Regions from separate parts of the Gracilibacillus sp. JCM 18860 genome, predicted to be linked through region 2. Evidence: riboswitches for the same ligand, from Rfam matches in the RefSeq annotation. Region 2 holds a riboswitch; each other region holds the start of a gene.

Region 1 (8,074 bases), 2.0 Mb from region 2:
AGGACAGCTACCTCCTGGCATGAAGAACCATAATGCATAGCTTGCAGGATGATATCTTTTCCCATTAATAACCCTTCTTGCAAGCTCTATATCTTGCTCTCTAGCTCGTTGATAAAAGTAGCCTTTTTGTGTGGCCTCAAAGCCTCCTGGACTTTGAAATACCATCCTTCTAATGGTATTAATATCCGTAAAATCAAGACATCTTGCTCTTACCCGATTTACTCCCGTATTACCTACCATAAGCATACCTAATTTGCCATCACCTTCTGCTTCAGCTCGCATGAGTCTAGCTAGTAATCTCACATCTTCTTCCGTTGCTTTCACTACCGCCAATTCTTTCACCCCTTACCTACTTTCTTTATATTCAAAAAGCTTTCAAAATGTACCAGGTTTGAACGAAAGGATTTAGGTAACACTTAAAGAAAACCCTTACATTTATGGTATAATGAATATGAAATATTCAAAGACTAAAATATCGTTTATTTTTAGTCCTTATAATTGGAAGCTTATTTTCTTCGTCTCCTTCGAATACTAGCAATGTTGTGAATTTTCCTTAAGAAAAGGAGGTATAACATGAGATTGTCGAAGCTAATACTTCATAAAGATATACTACTTATACATGCCGATATTCATAGCAATGATTATATATTTACGGTAAAATGGAAGGAATTAGATAATAAAAAAGGTGGTGAATGGGAGCTAAAATCCTATATTAACAACTCCAATGGAAAGAAAGACTTGTCACAAGAAGAGATAGATCAATTAATTAATCAAATTAATCCTGAATGGGGTTGGGAGCAAGAACAAGAACAAATGCAAAAAGCACGAGAGAAAGATGTCGATTAAATATACTAAACCTTGATTCATCGTAATGAATCAAGGTTTTATTACTTATAATGATGAAGCTCCAGCATTTTCTAATGCTTGCTTATTAAACCATTGTAGTTGATCATGCAATAAGACAACTTGACCTATAACAATCATTGACGGATTCGTGATCTCATCTAATCGATCCGTGATTGTTTCGAGTGTACCTACAATCGTTTTTTGTTTATTAGTCGTTCCCCAGTGAATGATTGCTACAGGTGTTGTCTTTTCTAAACCTGCTTGGATAAGGTATTCAGCAGTTTTAGGAAAATTCCTCACACCCATGTAAAAGCAAAGAGTTTCTGTTCCATTAGCTATATGCTGCCATTCCTTTAATGATCTTGATTCAGGATTGGACCCATTAATAAAGCTTACGGAACCACTGAGCCCACGATGGGTTAATGGAATTCCAGCATATGCAGGTGCACTTATACCTGATGTGATACCAGGTACTACTTCAAAAGGAATATTAGCTTTTTCTAAAACAAGTGCTTCTTCCCCGCCTCTACCAAAAATAAACGGATCGCCACCTTTTAATCTCGTGATGACTTTTCCCTCTGTTCCATATTGAACGAGTAAACGATTTATCTCGTCCTGAATAACACCATGCAATTTCGGTTCCTTCCCACAAAAAATTAATTCTGCCTCACTTCTTGCATAGTTTAATAATTCTTGATTAATTAAACGATCATATAAAATAACGTCTGCTTCTTCAATCGCTCTAATTCCTTTTAACGTAATTAGTTCCTTGTCGCCTGGTCCTGCCCCTACTAAATATACTTTACCCAATCTCTTCCCATTCCCTTCTTAATTGATGTTCTTGTTGCTTTGTTTCTGACTTTACTTGATATTTCATTAACACGATTGTAATAAGTATCGTTAAGAATAATAAGATTACAGTATAGTAAGAATGACGAATAATGATTTCGGTTAAACTATAGGAAATCACTAATGAAATGATTGGTGAAGAAATCCAAACCTTTGCAATACGATGGATGATTTTTTCCTTCCAAACATTTTGCCAGCTTTTCGTAGCACTGATTCCAACAATTGCCGTCGTCGTTACCTGGGTCATTGGGATAGGAACTCCTAAAAAGGAGGCAGCAATAACTAATATCCCTGTTGTGCTTGAAACAACAATTCCGTTTGCCAGTGATAGATTTGTGATCTTTTTGGCATTGGTATCTAACACTTTTCCCCCAAATAAGATGCTACCAAGCGCTACCACTAACGCTAAGACAGGTAAACCAATCTCCATTGTTACTAAATTTGCTCCCACCAATGGTCCTAACGCATTCGCCACATTATTCATACCAGCGGCTATTGCCTCAAAAATACCTGTTATAATTAACAGTCCTGCTAATATTTTACTAGAAAATGAGACCTTTATCTTGTCTCGGTATTTCATTCTTACTTTTTCAAGCGTATATGTCACAAAAAAAGCTAAAATTGGGATAAGAAGCCATAAACCGACGATTTCTAATATAGAAACGGCATATATTTGCTGAAAAGACAAACCAATTCCGACAATAGCACCAACGGTTACCTCACTAGTAGAAAGTGGAATACCAATATAATTCGTAACAAATAAAGTACACGCAGAAACGGCCAGTATAATTGTAGCGATGCGAACATCCATGATTTCCTCTGGAATAATTCCCTTTCCTAGTGTATGAGTAACATGCTTTCCTCCCCAAAGAGCACCAACTATGGCTCCTGAACCAGCTAGAAATAATGCCACTTTTTTATGTTTTATTACCTTACTTCCATATACGACTCCCATACTAGCGGCAGAGCCACTAGCGCCGATATTAAAAGCAAATAAACATGCGGCAAAAAAAGCTAAAATGACTAACATTTTTCATCCTACTTCCTCTATTTTTATCTTCTTAGAAATGAAACCTGCATTTTTATTTCAAGTGAATCTCCGGGCGTGAATGCTTTTCTCTCCATATCAACATAATGCTTCATCAAAATGTCGTATAGGGTTGCCGCTAATTTTCTTACCCTCGCGTCCAGATTTATTAGCGAGATCCTATTTTCTTTCAAAAAAACAAAAAACTTCTACTTGGTCTAAAAGTAGAAGTTAAATACTTCTTCTTATCTGCCAAGGTTGTCTTGCTGGAATTAGCACAGTGCCTCAAATGCCTGTTGCTGAGATTTCATCGGGCCAGTCCCTCCATCTCTCTGGATAAGAAAGCATATAATGTTTTAAGTTATTAAATGATTTGTATTGAATATAATGGTAAATACAATTAATGTCAATAGGTCAATTCCTTGGATTGCTACTGCAATCCACTAAAAATCCTTTATAACCAATGGTTTTACTAGGTTTAATTTTTTTAAATTTTTTCTTGTATTTTTTTACTGGTGATTGTATGATATATTGTATAGTATTTCCAAAACTTTTTAACAACTAAATATTTTAAGCTTATCAAGAGAGGTTTAGGGACTGGCCCGATGATGCCTCAGCAACCAGCATTTTATGCATGGTGCTAAATCCAGAAGGTAATTACCGAAGATAAGAAGTATGTATAAATGTGGGGACTTTCTTCTTATCGGGAGAAAGTCCCTTTTCGTTTTATAGCATATCGTAGGAGGAATGATCGAAATGAAGCATATCGAAACATCATTAGCTCAAATTGGGAATAAATCTGATCCAAAGACAGGTGCCGTCGAGCCACCTATTTATTTATCGACAGCCTACCAGCATGAAACAATTGGCAATTCTACCGGTTTTGATTATACGCGAACGCGTAATCCAACCAGAGATATTGTAGAAAGGGCCATAAGCGACCTTGAAAAAGGCACTAAGGGATTTGCTTGTTCATCCGGTATGGCTGCGATTCAATTAGTGCTTGCCATATTTGAAAAAGGAGATCAAATCATCGTGACAGAGGATGTTTATGGTGGAACATACCGATTATTTAGTCACTATAGTGAAGCATATGCGGTCGATTTTCTCTATGTGAAACCAGAAGAAATTGCAGAACAAATCACATCGAAAACAAAGGCAATATTTATTGAGACGCCAACAAATCCACTGTTAATCGAGTTAGATATTCATAAAGTTGCCCAGATCGCTAAAGAACACCAGCTGCTTTTAATCGTAGATAACACCTTTTTCACACCATATCTCCAAAAGCCACTTACACTAGGAGCAGATATTGTCGTCCATTCTGCAACGAAATATTTAGGTGGACATAATGATGTTCTTGCTGGACTAGTTGCTGTGAAGGATCAACCGTTAGCAGAAAAACTAACCCATCTACACAATGCCATAGGAGCTGTATTGTCACCATTTGATTGTATGTTACTTATTCGAGGCATGAAAACGTTAAGTCTTCGCCTTGAGAAGCAACAGGAAAATGCTAGAGCACTTGAACAGTTTTTCAAGGAGCACCCTTTAGTAACAGACATTCTGTATCCCGGTAAAGGTGCAATGGTTAGTTTCCGGATTAAGGAGAAACAAATGGTTGGCCCCTTCTTATCCCATTTAAAAGTCATTTCTTTTGCGGAAAGCTTAGGTGGGGTGGAGAGCTTTATCACTTATCCAACAACACAAACGCATGCAGATATCCCTTTAGAAGAACGTGAAAAACGTGGTATTTGTGAAAGGCTGTTACGTTTCTCTGTCGGTATTGAGCATATAGAAGATTTAAAAGAAGATCTAGATCAAGCTCTACTAAAGAGCAAGGAGGAATTACTTCATGTCTAACCAATTTGATACAAAGCTTATTCATGCAGGGCTACAACAAGGATTTAACGAAAAGGTGACAGGTGCCGTAAATCCTCCGATTTATTTATCATCTACTTATCATCAGAAAGAAATAAATGAATTCGGACCATTCGATTATAGCCGCTCAGGTAACCCAACCAGAGAAATTTTAGAAAAGACGATTGCGCAGTTAGAGAATGGATACGCAGGCTATGCCTTTTCTTCAGGCATGGCAGCCATCTCCTCAGCTTTTTTATTATTGGAAGCGGGAGATCATGTCGTTGTGACAAAAGACGTTTATGGAGGTACCTATCGATTTATCAGTCAGCTATTGACCAGCTTCTCGATTAGCCATACTTTTGTTGACATGACAAACATCGCAGAAATTGAAAAAGCTATTCAAAGTAATACAAAGGTTATTTATATGGAAACACCAGCAAATCCCTTATTGCAAATCACTGACATTAAGAAAGTGGTGGAGTTAGCTAAAGCCAATGATTGCTATACTTATTTAGACAATACATTTATGACACCATTGTATCAAAATCCACTAGATCTTGGTGTAGACATTGTGCTCCATAGTGCGACTAAATTCTTATCTGGTCATAGTGACGTAGTAGCTGGATTAGCTGTGGCAAAAACAGAAGAGTTAGCTGCAAAATTAAAATTTATTCAGAATACAATTGGATCCATTCTAAGTGCACAGGATTCCTATACCTTAATTCAAGGAATGAAAACTTTGGAGACTCGACTAACCAAATCAAGCCAATCTGCACTTGAAATTGCTAAATTTTTGGATGAACATCATGCGATTGAAAAAGTGTATTATCCAGGTCTTACGGATCATCCTGGTTTTAACGTTCATCATTCCCAAGCCAAAAGTGGTGGAGCAGTCCTATCCTTTTTATTATCAGAAAATGTTGACATAGAGGGATTCGTTAGAAAGCTCGAAATACCAGTCTTTGCCGTAAGCTTAGGGGCTGTGGAATCTATTCTTTCTCATCCTGCTACCATGTCTCATGCAGCAATGCCTCCACATGAACGAAAAGAAAGAGGGATCGAGGATCGCTTGTTCCGTTTATCTGTAGGTATAGAGAATGTCGATGATTTGATCAAGGATCTTAATCAATCTTTCCAACAAAGCAAATTAAGCCTTCCATTATAGAGGAGAAGAGAAAAGGACTGGGGGCTTGATTTCCTAAATGCATCGCTTCGATAAACTGTAATTTGGCTTCTTGCCTCAATTGAAGTGCGGTTAAAAAGACTATAAACGGCAACTTGGCCCAGTGCTTCCGTTGAAATGCAGTTTATAAAGCGAATAAACGGCAAATTTGGCTGTTGCTTCGCTTAAAATGCCGTTTATAAAGTGAATAAACGGCAAATTTGCCTAGTGCTTCCGTTGAAATGCCGTTTATAGATCGGATCAACCGCAAATTTGGCTGTTGCTTCGCTTGAAATGCCGTTTATAAAGTGAATAAACCGCAACTTGGTCTGGTGTTTAAGTTGAAATACAGTTTATAAAGCGTCCTTTCTATATCTATTAACCTATTAATAAACGAATGGCACCAATACCCGCAAAGACTAGTACGAGGATCTGAAATAAACGCTGAGGCATTAGTTGTAAAACCTTTACTCCAATAACTGCTCCTATTAAAATCATTGGAATTAACCATAGGTTAAACATGATAGATTCCATATTAATCATACCAAGGCTAATATAAAAAGGAACCTTTATCATATTAACAAATAAAAAGAACCATGCCCCTGTCCCAACAAATTCCTTCTTTGGTAGTCCTTTTACTAAAAAGTAAATCGCCATCACACCACCAGCTGCATTTCCAATCATGGTCGCAAATCCAGCTAATGCTCCCATCATCATGGTGAAAATTTTTGCTTCTGGAAGCATCTGATTAAATTTCTCTCCTAATCGTTCTCTACTTATATGGAGTATGATTAATGCTAAAACTAGAATGCCAATCATTGGCTTTAATTGATCACTTGTTACATAGCTCAATACATAATACCCTATTAAAACCCCTACAAGAACGGATGGAACTAGAGAGAACAAATACTTCCAGACCACATTTTTTCGATAATATGTAACGGCAAATAGATCGCCAACAATTAATAATGGTAGTAGTATTCCAACAGATTCTTTTGCAGGGAATAGTATCATAAAGAGCGTGACTACAAGGATCCCCATACTCGATACTCCTGCTTTGGAAAAACCAATTAGCATTGCAGCTATAACTAGAACAATCCATTCAAAAACCGATAAGTCAAACATATTCATCCCCCCACTTCTACTTAGACGCTATTATCCAGGTTGTAAACGTTATCCATTTTATCATAATGAAACGATCTTTTTCCATAGATTTTGAATTTCAACTGTATTAGTATAAGAATATACTTAAAACCTTACATAATTAGATTAACCATTCCCCAAATTAATACAAAGCTAATGATCATGGTCAGATTAGAGGCTGTACCTACAAGCCGTTGGTTATAGCCAAATATAATGGAATATGGGACGACAGATACAGCGGTTGGTAAAATAAAGCCTATAAGCAATGTAAAACGAAACATTTCATCAACGGGAAGAAGGTAATAACATAATAACCCTGTAATAATCCCAATTCCATATCTTACAGCTAAAAACTTCAATATTAGTTTTCCATATCCTTTCGCAAACGTAAAATTCAAATACAATCCTAATAATAGTAAGGACAATGGCATGTTCGCCATCGAAATAATACTCGATACATCCACGACAAAGCTTGGCAGTTGAATCTTCATGATACTTAGTAAGCACATGATAAGATAGGTCATTAATGGAATGGATTGAAACAGCTTATAGATAATCGTTCTTGTTTCAAGCATATTCGCTCTCTCTGCATACATGCCTGCGATAATATAGCTCATACCAAATACTATAAAAGCATTTCCAACATCAAACATACCAAAATACTTTAATCCCTCGAAGCCCCACAAGCCCTCGACTAATGGATAAGCAAATAACCCAATATTCAAGCCAGGAATCATCATGCCAAACATACCACGATCATATCTAGAATCCCTCTTTAAGAGAATAAGTCCAAGTAAACCAATTCCAAGACCATAAACAAAAGCAATCACAATTAAATAAAGTAAGGAGTTGGAAAATTCTACATCACTAAATGTAACAATAATGAGACATGGAAGGGTTAGATTAAACACCACTCTTGCAATCGCTTCCCCATCCTCTTCCTTAACAATATTCCCCTTCTTTAATAGATACCCAATCGCAATGATAAAAACAGAAATTAAAAATTGTTCATTGAAACCATCCATGTAAATACTCCTTCGTTCTATGCTGTAATAATGAATACTTTTTTCACTATAGCATAGATGAAATACAAATGGGGATAAACTAAAAATAATATTTTTGACAGAGAGCATGAGAAGGAGTACCATGATAATGATTGCAAATTAGTATATTTTTAACAGTTT
Region 2 (8,074 bases):
TTATCGACACAGGAGGATATTGATGTAGTAGCAGAAGCGGATAATGGCATAAAAGCGGTAGAACTAGCTTTAGAATTACGCCCTGATGTTATTTTGATGGATTTAGTGATGGAGGAAATGGATGGGATTGAAGCAACAAGCCATATTATGCAACAATGGCCAGGTGCAAAAATTCTCATTGTGACGAGCTTTATCGATGATGATAAAGTATATCCAGCATTAGAAGCTGGGGCAACAAGTTATATATTAAAAACCTCCAAAGCTGAGGTAATCGCCCAAGCAATCCGAGATACCTATAAAGGTGAGAGTGTGTTAGAAAAAGAGGTAACAACAAAGGTTATGGCAAATATGCGGAAACAACGGACCAATAGGCTTCATGATAGTCTTACGAATCGAGAAATGGAAATATTATTACTAATTGCTCAAGGCAAAACCAATCAAGAGATTGCCGACGAGCTATTTATTGCATTGAAAACAACAAAGGTCCATGTGAGTAACATTCTGAGTAAGCTAGAGGTACAGGATAGAACACAAGCGGCAGTGTATGCCTATCAACATGGAATCATTAAATAAATTGGTTTTCATGGATGAAGGAGAGGGGTGGAACTTCAGTGGGGAAATGTTGCCCACTGAAGGCGGTTGAACAAGGTTAAAGCCCCAATGTTTCGTTTGGTACTTTAAAACGGAAGGTTATCCTGTCATTTTCCAAATCGAATTGTTGTGCCCTTACTCGAAAATTACTCTTTAATTCCATTTTGGTTAAGGCTAAATAGATGCTTTCCTCCTTTGGATTGATAGTAACCCAATCTGGTGTATAGACACGTTCATTTACGTATTTTAAAATTTTATCCTTTGGTAAACGTAATAATCCTAACGACATTTCACTAGCCTTAAGAATAATATCTCCATTATCCTGTACTTTGGGATCAAAGGTAATACTTACAGGGACCTCTGTAGAAAAAGCCTCAATTGCTCCCATTAAATGTACTTGGTCGTCAAAGCTCACCGCATATTTATCATTTTTATCTTTTAATAGCTTATCAATATACGCATTTACAAGCTCTGTTAAGTTTTCCTTACTTGATTGAATCGTAAATTCTGCACCGGGATCTTCTTCAATATATTCCTTACTAGGATAAGAGGCATTAGGTACTGGCCATAAAATAAACACAATCAGTAATAATACTATAATCCCGTTTAGAATCGCTAACGAAATAAAAAGTTTTTTCCAGTTAATGAGTAGTTTCTCCTTCAAGTTATCACCTTCTAATTATTGGCCGAATCCTCTAAATCGCTTTTTAAATAGGATAATACCCGATTAGCAATTAATTGGTAACCGCGTGTATTCGGATGAAAATTATCCTCGGCTAGAAGATTCTGTGATCTACCTTGATAAATATCTTGCATTGGGATAAAAGTAGCCTGCTCAAATTGGCTAACTACCTGCTTACTTTCAGTATTCCATTGAGTCATAATTTGATCCAATGCTTTGATATCACTAAAATATTTTTCAAATGGATTAAATAGACCTAATAAATATATTTTGGCATTTGGTTGTAATGCTTCAATTCTTTTTAGTATTTGCTCTAACCTATCTCCATACGGTTCTTTTTCTTCATTAAAAGGTTCCATTGTCAAATTCATAAAATTATCTTTTAATATTTTCATTACATCGTTCGCTCCAATAGTAATCAGAACCATATCTGCTCCTTTTATAGAATCGATTACTTCGTCCTCCTCCTGTAAACGTTGGAGCAGTTGATCAGTCCGGTTTCCTCTCTTGCCGAAATTATCGATGGTGACCTTTACCTCCTGGTTATCGAGACGCTCTTCAATAATTCCCACATAGCCACCATTTTCTGTTTCATCTCCTACACCTTGTGTGAGAGAATCCCCAATCGCAACAATATCCGTATCCTTTTTAAAAAATTGGATGGCATCTATCACGACATCTTTTACTCGGTCACGAATCTCTTTAGGAACCGATGTTTCTTCTGGACTTTCTGCTTCTACGGCATCTTCTGGCTCCGTATCCGCTTGGTCTTCTTGTGTGGTACCATCTTGTAAAATTACATCCTTTTCCTTATCTATAATAAAAATAAAGGCGATAATTAAGCCTATCATTATCGTTATGCTTAGGCCTAATAAAATTCTTTTTTTCATCCAAAACACCTTCACTCATCCAATAGTTACAATTCGCTATACTAATCTTATACCCAAAAAATACGCGAATCACACATGGAGCTTGTATTGTTAAAATATGCAAGTGGAAAGAAGAACATGTTAAAAAATACGATAAAAGGAGCATTAATGAGGGGGTTATCGCTCATTCTCCTTGAAACTTGGAAACAAGCAGAGATTCTTAAAACATAAAGAAACCGTGAATCCGGTAAAAGAAAGGATTCACGGCTATATATTATTTATCTTGGGGAGATAAATAAACGATAATTAGGGAGAATCACGAATTATTCTCCACGGCGCAAGCGGTCTGCTTCACTAAATGGGCAACGATTTTCGACAATGATCGTTCCATTTGCTTGTGCCTTATTTACAACCTTTTCATTAGCTGCATCTCTAAACCAAATAATTTTTGCTTGGTCAGAGACTTCTTCTACTTTACTTTCATCTGCTACAAAAGCAATATCAATTTCTTCCTCAATATCGGAAAGTTTATTCACAGTTTTTAATCCATACAGAGAATCGTCTGTATTACTTACAGGAATGACTTGGTAACCTAATTTTTTCAGGTTGGTTATCGTTTGTTCTTTGTCTTGATCATAACCAAGTATTGCGATGGTTTTCGGTCTGATGCCACCATCTTCTCTAGCGAATGGTGAGGATAATGCCCATGTAATGGCCTTATCCGCATCTACCTGGATGGTAGGCTCTGAATTTGTTGCCTTAGCAATAGCTTGGTCTAAATCGTTAATAATATCTTCAGCTGTCTCAATACCAACAGATAAGCGTACTAATTCTTCAGTAACACCAGAAGCTTTTAATTCTTCTGCATTTAATTGCTGGTGAGTGGTAGAAGCAGGGTGAATAATGAGTGACTTCGCATCCCCTACATTTGCTACATGTGACCATAGTGTAATGTTATCAATTAAGTTGCGACCAGCTTCACGGCCACCTTTAATACCAAAGACGATAATAGAACCAAAATGATTGCGTAAATATTTCTTCGCAAGTTCATGGGATGGATGATTACGAAGACCTGGATAAGCTACCCAATCGACTTGTGGGTGATTTTCTAAGTATTCTGCAACAGCTTTCGTATTTTCACTGTGACGAGCAATGCGTAAATGCAATGTTTCTAAACCTTGTAAGAAATAAAAGGCATTTTGTGGACTTAAGCATGCACCAATGTCACGAAGTAATTGTACACGTAATTTAATGGCAAAGGCAGGTGCGCCAATATCAATACCGAAGCGAATTCCATGATAGGTTTCATCAGGTTCTACAAATCCAGGGAACTTATCACTGTTCCAGTTAAAGCGACCACCATCAACGACAATACCACCAATTGTAGTACCATGGCCTCCGATCCATTTTGTAGCAGAATGGACAACAATATCTGCTCCCCATGTAAGAGGTTTACAAACAAATGGTGTAGCAAAAGTATTATCGATAATTAAAGGAATACCATTTTCATGGGCAATATCTGATACTGCCTCAATATCTAAGATGTTGAGGCTTGGGTTGGTTATGACCTCACCAAAGATTGCTTTCGTTTTAGAAGTAATAGCATTTCGAAAGTTTTCAGGATCCGTTCCATCAACAAATTTTACGTTTATACCATACTTCGGTAATGTCTTATTAAATAAATTATAAGTACCACCATATAGGTTGCTGTCCGCAATAATTTCGTCTCCTGAATTTGCAAGGTTGAGAATGGCAAGTGTAATAGCTGCCATACCTGATGCTGTGGCAACCGCTGCCACACCATCCTCTAATTGAGCAATGCGTTGTTCAAAAGCATCTATTGTAGGGTTCATAATTCTGGAATAAATATTTCCAGGCTCCGCCAGAGCAAATAAATTTTGAGCATGCTCTGTATCATTAAAAACGTAAGAAGTAGTTTGATAGATTGGTACGGTTCTTGAATTAGTTGTTGGATCTACTTGCTGTCCTGCGTGCAATAGTGCCGTTTCCGTTCCTGTTACATTAAATGAATGTGTCATGAAATTTCCCTCCAGAAAGATTATTTTTTTAAAATAAAAAACCTCTTCTTAAGCTAAGAAGAGGTTCGTGTCCTGATCATCCTCCTCTTATCTATCAGGTCCATACCTGTAGGAATTAGCACCTTTTCAAATGGATGTTCCATTGACGGTTGCCGGGCTTCAACGGGCCTAGTCCCTCTGCCACTCTTGATAAGAGTTTCTGTATGTAATTAATTGTTTTCTATTATATCGGATAAAAATTTTGTCGTCAATAAAAATAAAATGAATTTTCTGAATAACGAGGGTTCCTGCTTCCCTTTGTTCTAACGATAGCCCATTACTTTCGAAAATTAGACGCATACACTATAAAAAGAATGGGAAAAGGAGGATAAGTATGGAAAATCGCAATCAACCGAATCATAGTGTATCTCGTTTTGGAGAACATTTTATTAAGAAGCTCGATGCCTTTTTATACGATAAACCAGCGAACAATGTGATGAAATCGATTGATCAATTTTTTGAACAGGCGAGAGGTCCAGAGAGAATTCCGGTAGATGTCTTGGAAACAGATGAAGAGTGGCTTGTGAAGGTTGAATTACCTGGAATTAAAAAAGAACAAATACAAATTAACTTTTTAGGGAATCAACTAACTATTGATATTTCTCACAAGCATGAAACCGAACAGGTAGATCAAACGTATCATTATTATCACAAAGAACGTAAAGAGTTTCGAAATCGTAGAACCGTCACACTACCATATGTAGTGGATAAAAGGACCGCGAAAGCATCCTTTTCGGAGGGGGTATTAAAGATTTGGGGACCAAAGCTAGAAGCTGATCAAAATAAGATGACCATTGATTAAGCTAATAGTCACTGTGCTATTAGCTTTTCTATAAATGTGCTATATTAAAGAAGGGTTAGCTAATGAGAGAGGAGGGGCCACATGGGTATTGTACAACTTATAATTAGCTTTATTTTAATTTTTAATATTATATTATCACTTACTATTGTTTTTTTAGAGAGGAAAAATGCAACCTCAACCTGGGCATGGGTAATGGTCTTAACCTTTATTCCAATTGCAGGCTTTATTTTATATCTTATATTTGGAAGAAAATTAAGCAATAAAACTATATTCACTTGGGACACCAAAAGTAAATTAGGGGTAAAAACAGCTGTTCAACAACAGTTGAGGGAGATTGAGAATAAAGAGTTCCGAGTCAATGATCCACGCATGCACCAGTATGAAGATCTCTTTTATTTACACTTAAGAAATGATGACGCCATATTTTCCCAAGACAATGATGTTACGGTATTTACAGATGGGAATCGCAAATTTAATTCTTTAATAGAGGATATTGAGAAGGCAGAAAATCATATTCATTTGCTTTATTACATTATGCGCTCCGATCAACTAGGAAGGCGGTTAGCAGATGTATTAATGAAAAAGGCAAAGGAAGGAATCGAAGTAAGGGTCCTATATGATGATATGGGATCGAGGAAATTTAGTAGAAGGCTAATCCGTGAGATGCGCAGAGCGGGAGCGGAAGTAGAAGGGTTCTTTCCTCCTCTTATTCCAAAGCTGAATTTTAAAATAAACCACCGCAACCACCGCAAACTGGTGATCATTGATGGAAAAATTGGTTATATCGGTGGCTTCAATATTGGTGATGAATATCTTGGGGTTGATAAACGATTTGGCTATTGGCGAGATACGCATTTACGTATTATCGGTAGTGCGGTGAAGCATATGCAAACACGTTTTATTTTGGATTGGAACCAAGCATCTCGGCACGACATCGAGTATGATGATAAGTATTATGCGGCCAAATCTGCTGGCAAAGTTGGGATGCAAATTGTATCAAGTGGACCTGATTCTGATTGGGAACAGATTAAGCATGGCTACATTAAAATGATCATGTCTGCGAAGGATTATGTTTTTATTCAAACACCATATTTTATTCCAGATGAGAGCTTGTTAGATGCGCTTAGAATTGCTTCATTATCAGGGGTAGATGTCCGGATTATGATACCGAATAAGCCAGACCACCCTTTTGTATACTGGGCAACCTATTCCTATATTGGAGAGTTACTCGAAGCAGGGGCAACTGTTTATATTTATCAAAAAGGGTTCCTCCATGCTAAAATGATTGTAGTAGATAGCAAAATTGCCTCCGTTGGGACTGCAAATATTGATGTAAGAAGCTTCCGATTAAATTTTGAAGTAAATGCCTTTTTGTACAACGAAACACTTGCGGAAATGCTAGTAGATGAGTTTGAAAAGGATATGGAGCATGTATCCCAGTTAACCTATGCATTATATAAGAAAAGGACGAAATGGATTCGTTTCAAGGAATCCATCGCACGACTTATTTCACCGATTTTATAGATATACATAGTTAAGCTGGAACGATTCATTTAGTTGGTAGGCGATAAAGAACTTGACAATAGTCAGGTTCTTTTCAGTAGAAAGGGTGACAAAAGTGCGTGGTTTAAAGGTGGAAGGCTTAACCAAGACATATGGAGAAAAGGTTTTATTTGATCATATATCTTTTTCGGTTGCGGAAAGGGATCGAATTGGGTTGATCGGGGTAAATGGTACAGGAAAATCAACCTTGTTAAAAGTGTTGGCAGGTAGCGATACCGCAGAGGCTGGTATGCTTGACCACCCGAATGATTATCAAGTCGAATATCTAGATCAAGATCCAGATTTGGATAAAGATTTAACCGTGCTTGATCAAATATACTACGGTCATTCTCCAATGATGGAGACATTACGAAATTATGAAAAAACAGTCCTTGCATTAGAGGGTAATCCGGAAAGTGAAGTTCTGCAGCAAAAGCTTCTAAAACAACAAGAAAAGATGGATGTAGCGGAAGCTTGGGATGCGATGACAGTTGCTAAAACGGTATTATCGAAATTAGGTATTTCCTCATTAAATCAAAAAACAGCAGAGCTTTCTGGAGGACAAAAGAAAAGAGTAGCCATTGCAAAAGCGCTTATTCAACCAGCAGACCTGCTTATACTAGATGAGCCTACTAACCACCTAGATAATGATACGATCGAGTGGTTGGAGGAATATCTACCCCAATATCAAGGTGCTGTCCTAATCGTCACACATGATCGGTATTTCCTTAATAGAATTACCAATCGAATATTTGAACTAGATAGAGGTAAGTTATATGTTTATCAAGGTAATTATGAGCTTTTTCTAGAGCAAAAGGCACGAAGAGAAGAAGAGGAGCATCAAGCTGAACAAAAGCATCAAAATCACTTAAAAAAGGAAATTGCATGGCTAAGAAGTGGAGTAAAAGCACGAACAACGAAGCAAAAGGCAAGAATCGATCGTGTGGAAAAGATGAAAGAAAGAACCTTCGAGACCGATAAATCGGAGCTTCAATTCCAAATAGGTTCCAAAAGATTAGGAAAAAAGGTAATCGAAGCAAAAGATTTAGCCAAAAGCTATGGAGATAAGCTTTTATTTCATCACTTCAACCTATTATTGAAGCAGGGAGATCGGATTGGTATTGTCGGCCCAAATGGAAGTGGTAAAACAACCTTATTAAATATATTGGCAGGAAAAACAGAACCAGATTACGGCAGTATAGAATTAGGTGAAACAGTGAAGGTCGGATACTATACTCAGGATCACCCTCCATTGGATGAGAATACGAAGGTCATTGATTTAGTTCGAAAGGTGGCAGCGGTCGTACATACCATTAGTGGGGATGTCATAACAGCAGAACAAATGTTAGAGCGATTTTTGTTTCCTCGATCACAGCAATGGACATTGGTCCAGAAGCTTTCAGGTGGAGAGAGGAGAAGACTTTATTTATTAACGATTTTAATGCAAGAACCGAATGTTCTTTTCTTAGATGAGCCTACTAATGACTTAGACACAGAAACTCTTGCTGTA
Region 3 (8,074 bases), 800 kb from region 2:
CTAAAAAACCAAAACTAATCAACCATATCGTACTGATTGGTAGATTCGGTAATTGTTGTTTTACATTGCTTTCTTCTTCTGTCTTAATTTCTTCTGCTAACATAATATCCTCCTTAAACCTAAACCTCTCATTTATCCGCTTTCAAAATGCAATCGATTGCACATAAGCTTTCATTTGTTCTAAATGGTTTTTTGTTACGATATTTAAATACTATTACTTTTTTAATCGAGCAATTCATATTATATCTGAAATTATTTTATAGCGCAATCGATTGCATTAATGTTCCGAATATCTCTTTTTTTCTATAAATCTATTTTGATTAGCATATGAGGGGCTGTTTGCAATATATCTTGGTGAACGCTCCTCTTCCTAGCTAGATTGCCAAGATATATCTTTTTATCTTGACTATCTCTCCTCTCCATAGCGAGATGAGCAAAATATATTTTTTCGACAACCTGTTCTTCACTAAGTTGATGTTTTTCTTTTTTCATGATATAGTCTATGAAACTATATGGATATTTCTCATCCAGAGAGGGGGAGGGACTGACCCTATGATCTCTCGGCAACCAACTTTTATTCAAAGTATGGTGCCAACTTCAGACGTATTTTAATACGAAAGATGAGAAGGAAAGCAATTATACTATCGGTAATCAGCCCTTCTCCCCTTTTTAGAGAAGGGCTTTTTCACATCTTACTTTAGGAGGAAACAAGCATGGCTATTCACACATTTAAAGCAACAGCAACATTAAAGGAAAAGGTTTTAGTAGAAACGGAATCCCGAGGACATAAGGTGATGGTTGACGAACCTGCATCCCTTGGTGGCACTGATACTGCAATGAACCCAGTAGAATTATTACTTTCTGCATTAGGATCCTGCCAATCGATTGTGGCACGTACGTATGCTGAAAAATTTGATATTGATCTAAAGAATTTCCGTGTTGAATTAGAAGGGGATATTGATCTGGACGGATTTTTCGATAAGGGGGATGTGCGCCCAGGATATTCGGAAATAAGCTCAACCTTTTACATTGATACTGATGCTCCAAAAGAAAAAGTAGAGGAATTTGTCACATTTTTAGAGGAGCATTGTCCAGTAGGTGATACGATTCAAAACCTTGTTAATCTTTCCTCTACCACTGTCATAAAAAAATAACCATCTCTCCTTGAGATGGTTATAACTTCCATATCCCGATCAAATTCACATACACTACGAGAATCGTGACCGGTACAATCCAAGTCATGACAACTCTCCAGATTTGATACCAGCCATTGGATAGGTTGTTAGACATCTTAAACTGCTCTTCCACCAGCGCTTTATCCATTCGATGAATGATAAACATCGCAATAAGTAAGCTTCCGAGTGGTAGCAAAATATTACTCACTAAATAATCTGTTGCATCAAATACTGTTTTATTAAAGACCATGAAATCCTTTAGAATACTGGAGGACAGGGCTGCTGGAATACCCGCAATGAACATAACAAGTCCTGAAATCCAGGTCACTTTCTTTCTCGATCTTTTTCCATTTTCCGTGAAGGCAGATACGATAATTTCTAATAAACTAAAGGAGGACGTTAAAGTCGCAAATAAAAATAATAATAAGAATAGACAGAAGAATACTTCCCCGAAAGGAATTTGAGCAAATACTGTCGGCAAAATAATAAACAATAAGCCCGGCCCTTCTGTAGGCTCAATTCCAAAGGCAAACACTGCCGGGAAAATAGCTAATCCCGCTAATAAGGAGACGAAAATATTCATCACGACAACAGAGGAAGCAGATGCCGGGATACTCACTTCTTTTCCTAAATAAGAGCTATAGGTAACCATACAAGAAAAACCCACTGCTAGAGCAAAAAAGGATTGACCAAGCGCATAGAGAATTCCCTCTCCTGTTAGGCTAGAAAAATCTGGATTTAGAATAAAAGAGATCCCTTCCGCAGCCCCTTCTAGAGTGAGGGAACGAACGACAAGGATAATAAAAAATAAAAACAATAATGGCATCATATATTTATTCGCTTTTTCAATCCCATTCTTTATTCCAAAAGAAATGACAGCAACATTAATGAGTAAAAACAGCGCTAACCCTGTTAACGTAATGACGGGCGAGGAGGTGACAGCGCCAAATAATTGCTCATAATTCGCTCCATCCTTAATTACTTGACCAACAACAGACTGAGCACTATAAATCAAGACCCAACCACCTACCACACTATAAAAGGAAAGCAATAGAAAGCAGCCTAATACACCTAGCTGACCGATCATTTTCCAATGGCTATTTGGCGCTAAGGTTCTATAAGCCGTGATCGCTTCTTTTTTCGCGCCACGCCCAATTACAAATTCTGATATTAGCATCGATAATCCAATCACAAGGGTGAAGACAATGAATAATAGGAAAAATGCTGCTCCTCCATTTAGTCCTGCCTGATATGGAAACTTCCAAATGGCACCTAGTCCAATCGCAGCACCAGCGGAAGCCATAATAAACCCAATTTTGGATGACCATTGTTCACGCATCGCAAACACTCCTTTTCATATAAAGACTATTATAAACTTTATATGGTCTTAAGGGAAGTGTAGGATTGTTCCTTGATTAGATTAAAAACATCGTAGGTAGAAGTAGGATGAATATCGCAAACAATGGATATAAACCAAGCTTGATCGTAGACTTCTCATGTATGGAAAGGAACTCCAAAGGACTCTTCACAGGCTTACAGATCCAGTCTGCTAGCTGATCTAGCTTGTTTTTTTTCAGTGGTATTTGAGGGATTTCTACATGAAACTCCTCTAACCTTTCTTTGAGCTCTTCTGGTATTTCTTTTTTATTCATGCCGTTCCCTCCAATAGCTCTTTTAATCTTTTCAACGAAGCATGTAATCTTGATTTGACGGTCCCAATAGGTATTTCTAGTATTTTCGCAATTTCTTTTTGACTTAAATCATGATAATAGGTTAATAAAATGATTGCACGCTGATGCTCAGGTAATTGTTTGATAGCTTCTTGGATCGTAAGTTTATCAATAGACGACATGCTTTCATGTTGGGCTTCTTGCTGGTATAAAAATGGCAAAAGCTTCTTCCAGCGTTGCCTCTTATTCAACCGATTAATCATCAATTGATAGGCCATGCGAAATAAATAGGTCTTGATCGAGGATTTTCTCGCATCAAATTGATGTTGATATTTATGAAAACGCAAAAAGGTATCCTGGACGATATCAATACTTAGCTGCTCCTCCTGACAGTAACGGTAGATAAAAAGATAGATAGGGGTTTTGTAAGAAACGAACAATTCCTCAAGGCTGTATTGTTCTTCTTGCTCCGCCTTATTCAAATTCATCTGGCCACCGTTTTTTTATTCCCTTAAGTACATAAACAATTCTAGAGATAAGCCAAATAATGGTGAGTAAAGAAAATATAGCGGTCTGATGAAGAAAAAATTGCACCCAAGGGCTTTCAATATTATCTCCGCGAAGTAAAACAATACATAAACCAATCAGGCAGAGATACGTATATCCTGCAACTACAATATTAATATTATCCCATCTCGTCCATTGAAAATAAATATCTGTTTTCTTAAAATCAATTTTGCCTTGTGAATCCTTGACCACCTTTTTGTTTAACGTAGCGATAAATATTGCGAAAACATTTCCTAAGATCACCACAACAACTGTACTGATTAACCAACCTAATGTCATATTGTCCTTCCTTTCCTTCTTTTACTTACTTATACAAGTAAGTAGATAGAAAGGTTCACTTCTAATTTTTATTTGGACCAAATACACGTTTATCACTAGAGGATGTCTTCTTTCCTTTCAACCTTTTCGACAGGGTCTCTTTCCAGCTTTCCGCTAAGAATGGACAGGAAGCTAGTTCCTCTACGAGAGCTAAATCATCTTTTTTACGATACATCACTTCATTACATTGAGCAATCGTCCATTTAGGGTAAGGTCGCTCTAGCAAAATTAATTCCTGTTCTGCTTGAACATAGCCTTCTTCCAATACGCGAAAATACCACCCTGTTCTACCTGTCTCCTGTATCTGCAGAGCAAAATCCATGATGCGATATCGTCTTGCAGGCTTCCAGCACGGCCTTCTCGGTTGAGCCACTTGGATAACTGCCTCACCAAATCGGTAGGTGTCTCCTATACAAACACGCTGTTCATCTAAAGATTCTACCGCTAAATTTTCCCCCATTGCACCTATTCCAATCTTTTCTATCCCTTGTTCTTTGCGCCAATAGTCATAATGATGGGTTGAATAGGCAAAAATTGCTTTTTCCAGACCACCATGATTTTTCGTATCTGCTACCTCATCACCTGCTAGTCCCGTTTTGCTAAGCCACTTCCTCCCTTCTACACTTTGCTTAAAAATAGCACTCTCCCATTCACGATCCATTTTGTCTTTAGCTTCTGGACTTCCTAATTTTTTCACTTTGCCTGTTAATAATTTTCGAATAATTGGTGGGTTCATTTCATCTCTCCTCTGACAGAATTATGTAAGGTAATATCTATTCTATGGAAATTTCTAAAATTTTTAAAGAAGCTTCTTTAATTTTTCTGGTTATCTGTTAAAAATCAAAACGATATAATAAGAGTTGTGGTTCTTATGTAAGCGTTTAAAAAGAAGGGAGATTGCTTAATGAGTAAGAATTTTAAGAAAATGACATCATTACTGCTTATATCTTTATTAGTTTTACCAGCTGGATGGATGCCCTCTACTATCCATGCACAGGAAAAGGAAGATATCCCTGTCCTTCTTTATCATCGGATCGTGGAGAATCCGACAATTGAATGGACAGATACTAGTTTGGAAAAATTTAAAGAAACCATGGCATATTTGCATCAGAATGGCTATAATACGTTATCGTCAGAGCAATATGTTCGTATCATGAATGGGGAGGAAAAAGCTCCAGAAAAACCAATCTTGTTAACCTTTGATGATGCTACTCCTGATTTCGTAACAAACGCACTACCTATTTTGAAGCAATATAACATGCAGGCCGTGCTATTTGTTGTTAGTGATTGGATTGATGGAGATTATAGCATGTCAAAGGATCAGTTAGAAAGTCTTGTAAATGAAGAAAGCATCAGTCTAGAAAACCATTCGAAAACACATGATCAAGAGAACGTTTGGCATCAAGAGATTGCCATAGAGCAAGCATCAGCTGAAATTGCTGCAGCTAATCAATATTTGAAATCTATCACTAACAAAGATCCTGTACTTATGGCGTATCCATATGGTACTTACAACGGGGAAGCAGAAGCAGCTAATAAAGAAAATGGTATAAAATATGCCTTTAAAGTAGGTTATCCAGATGGCAGTCCTTATGCAATGGGTCGACATTATGTCTTAATGGATACAACGCTCGAGGAAATCGCGCAATGGATTGGTGGTCCAGCTCCAGAAGAAAAACCAGAGGAGCAAGAGCCTCCTGTCCAACAATTTTCGACCATCGATTATGAGGACCAATCAATGGAAGGAATCGAGGGTAGATCTGGTACAGAAGTTCTGGCTGTAACCGATGAAGCTAATCACACAGAAGGCGGTTCCTTTGCACTAAAAGTAGAAGAAAGAACAGAGACATGGCACGGTCCCGCATTGCGAGTCGATCCATATATAGATACGGGAGAGGAATACAACATTTCTGTGTGGGTGAAGCTGCTCTCAGAAGAAAGCACTGAGTTACAGCTTTCCACACAGGTTGGGCAAGGTGACAATGCAAGCTATCATAATTTGGATGGAAAAACGATCACTACAGAAGATGGTTGGGTACAGCTACAAGGGAGTTATCGATATAATAGTACAGGAGATGGTTACTTAACCATTTATGTCGAGAGCACAAGCAGTACAGCTTCCTTCTATATGGATGATATTACATTTGAACCAGCTAATTCTGGTGGTACGGATATTGAGAAGGATTTACCTTCTATAAAGGATGTCTATAAGGATGATTTTCTCATCGGTAATGCTATTTCCACCGCAGAATTAGAAGGCTCTCGACTCGAGCTCTTAAAAAAGCACCATCAGTTAGTAACAGCCGAGAATGCGATGAAGCCAGCCTATGCTTATAATGAGCAGCGAAAATTTGATTTTACAGCAGAAGATGAGCTTGTAGACAAAGCACTAGAGGAAGGCTTTCAAATCCATGGACATGTGCTTGTTTGGCACCAGCAGTCAGAGGAATGGCTCCATTCTGACGAAAATGGTCAACCATTGAGCAGAGAAGAGGCACTAAACAATCTAAGAAAGCATGTCCAAACAACAGTGGAGCACTTTGGTCCAAATGTAATCTCATGGGATGTCGTGAATGAGGCGATGAACGATAATCCTCCGAATCCATCTGATTGGAAGGCATCCTTACGCCAATCTGGCTGGTATAAGGCTATTGGACCTGATTATATTGAACAGGCTTTTCGTGCAGCAAAAGAAGTAATAGAAGAAAACGACTGGAATATTCCACTATACTACAATGATTATAATGATGATAATCAAAATAAAGCAGAAGCAATCTACCAAATGGTCAAAGAGATTAACGAAAACTATGGAGCAGAAAATAACGGAGAGCTATTGATTGATGGCATTGGCATGCAGGCACACTATAATTTGAATACAAACCCTGAAAATGTCCGACGTTCTTTAGAGAAATTTATTTCTCTCGGTGTAGAAGTCGGGGTGACTGAGCTAGACATTACAGCTGGTACTAATAATGAACTTACGGAGGGACAGGCAAATGCGCAGGGCTATTTATATGCCCAGCTGTTTAAGCTCTATAAGGAACACAAGGAGCATATTTCTCGTGTTACCTTCTGGGGATTGAATGATGCTACAAGCTGGAGAGCAGAACAAAGCCCATTATTGTTTGATAAAAATTTACAAGCAAAACCAGCCTATTATGCCGTCATCGATCCAGAAAAATTCCTCGCTGAGCATGAGCCAGAGGAAAAAGAAGCAAATCAAGGCACCGCAGCATTCGGGGCTCCAAAGATCGATGGTACAGTTGATGATTCATGGAGCAATGCAGCCGAGCTTCAGGTGAATCGGTATCAAATGGCATGGCAAGGGGCAAATGGTACTGCAAAAGCACTCTGGGATAAGGAAAATTTATATGTACTAGTAGAAGTAAAGGATTCTGCACTTGATAAAACAAGTGAAAATGCCTGGGAGCAGGATTCCATTGAAGTCTTTGTCGATGAGAACAATGGGAAGACTTCTTATTACGAAGTGGATGACGGGCAATACCGAGTTAATTTTGACAACGAAGCATCTTTTAATCCTGGAAGTATTGCCGAAGGGGTTAAGTCTGCAACAAACCAAACGCATGATGGTTATATCGTTGAGGTTAAGATTCCTTTTAAAACAATCACACCAGTAAATGAAACAAAAATTGGATTCGATGTCCAAATTAATGATGGAAATGAAGGTGCGCGCCAAAGTATCGCAACTTGGAATGACACCACAGGCACAAGCTATCAGGATACATCAGTTTTTGGTGAATTAACTCTGAAAGGTGTGGAAACCCCTGAGGAACCAGACATCGAAAAGCCGGATGATGAACCAACTCCGAAAAATCCAGGTCAGGAAAAACCGGAGCTTGAAACCACTGTTATAACCAAACCAAAGGTAGAGGATAATCAGGCCACGGTGAATGATGCCATTTTCGACCAATTAGCATATAATGGTGAATTAATTATTGATTTAAGCGAACATAGCTCTTCGATAGCCATTTTTTTAACAGAGGAGCAAGTGAAGCTGTTAAAGCAACTTCATGCGTTAATCATGATAAAAAAGAAGGACGTCACCCTTCAAATACCTGCATCCATTTTTACAAACGGCAATCAAGCTGTGGACATTATTCTCCAAAAATTAGAACAAATAGAAGATGCCTTAAGTGCCGTCTATGATTTCAACATCATTCAAGGCGACAAGGAAATAAGTGAATTTGATTCTAATATCATAGTTTCCTTTGTTGTCAACAAAGCCGTGGCCGAACACTCAAATTCTCTAAAAATCTTCTATTTAAATCCACAATTAGAGAAATGGGAAGTAGTAGGCGGAGAATATAAGAATGGCAACGTGAC

Evidence for each region. Region 2 has a riboswitch for S-adenosylmethionine ahead of ACZ5R4_RS15875 (PLP-dependent aspartate aminotransferase family protein). Riboswitches for the same ligand answer to the same signal wherever they lie in the genome.
Region 1: linked by a shared signal. The riboswitch ahead of ACZ5R4_RS05845 (methionine biosynthesis PLP-dependent protein) and the one ahead of ACZ5R4_RS15875 (PLP-dependent aspartate aminotransferase family protein) in region 2 are both predicted to bind S-adenosylmethionine.
Region 3: linked by a shared signal. The riboswitch ahead of ACZ5R4_RS11805 (OsmC family protein) and the one ahead of ACZ5R4_RS15875 (PLP-dependent aspartate aminotransferase family protein) in region 2 are both predicted to bind S-adenosylmethionine.

What each region holds. Positions count from the first base shown of each region.
Region 1 is NZ_AP043868.1:1,108,937-1,117,010, forward strand. Features, by position in the region: gene ACZ5R4_RS05825 (cell wall hydrolase) at 1-333, opposite strand, end outside; gene ACZ5R4_RS05830 (hypothetical protein) at 574-846, shown strand; gene cobA (uroporphyrinogen-III C-methyltransferase) at 892-1,656, opposite strand; gene ACZ5R4_RS05840 (inorganic phosphate transporter) at 1,649-2,725, opposite strand; SAM riboswitch class I at 2,965-3,065, opposite strand; SAM riboswitch class I at 3,296-3,395, shown strand; gene ACZ5R4_RS05845 (methionine biosynthesis PLP-dependent protein) at 3,479-4,585, shown strand; gene ACZ5R4_RS05850 (aminotransferase class I/II-fold pyridoxal phosphate-dependent enzyme) at 4,578-5,750, shown strand; gene ACZ5R4_RS05855 (sulfite exporter TauE/SafE family protein) at 6,126-6,872, opposite strand; gene ACZ5R4_RS05860 (AEC family transporter) at 7,004-7,915, opposite strand.
Region 2 is NZ_AP043868.1:3,133,588-3,141,661, forward strand. Features, by position in the region: gene ACZ5R4_RS15860 (response regulator) at 1-573, shown strand, start outside; gene ACZ5R4_RS15865 (YpmS family protein) at 650-1,255, opposite strand; gene ACZ5R4_RS15870 (SGNH/GDSL hydrolase family protein) at 1,267-2,163, opposite strand; gene ACZ5R4_RS15875 (PLP-dependent aspartate aminotransferase family protein) at 2,466-4,181, opposite strand; SAM riboswitch class I at 4,266-4,377, opposite strand; gene ACZ5R4_RS15880 (Hsp20/alpha crystallin family protein) at 4,555-5,022, shown strand; gene cls (cardiolipin synthase) at 5,104-6,546, shown strand; gene ACZ5R4_RS15890 (ABC-F family ATP-binding cassette domain-containing protein) at 6,641-8,074, shown strand, end outside.
Region 3 is NZ_AP043868.1:2,333,385-2,341,458, forward strand. Features, by position in the region: gene ACZ5R4_RS11795 (SLC45 family MFS transporter) at 1-103, opposite strand, end outside; gene ACZ5R4_RS11800 (hypothetical protein) at 304-492, opposite strand; SAM riboswitch class I at 521-627, shown strand; gene ACZ5R4_RS11805 (OsmC family protein) at 714-1,154, shown strand; gene ACZ5R4_RS11810 (sodium-dependent transporter) at 1,174-2,514, opposite strand; gene ACZ5R4_RS11815 (hypothetical protein) at 2,591-2,827, opposite strand; gene ACZ5R4_RS11820 (sigma-70 family RNA polymerase sigma factor) at 2,824-3,333, opposite strand; gene ACZ5R4_RS11825 (hypothetical protein) at 3,320-3,691, opposite strand; gene ACZ5R4_RS11830 (MOSC domain-containing protein) at 3,753-4,466, opposite strand; gene ACZ5R4_RS11835 (endo-1,4-beta-xylanase) at 4,635-8,074, shown strand, end outside.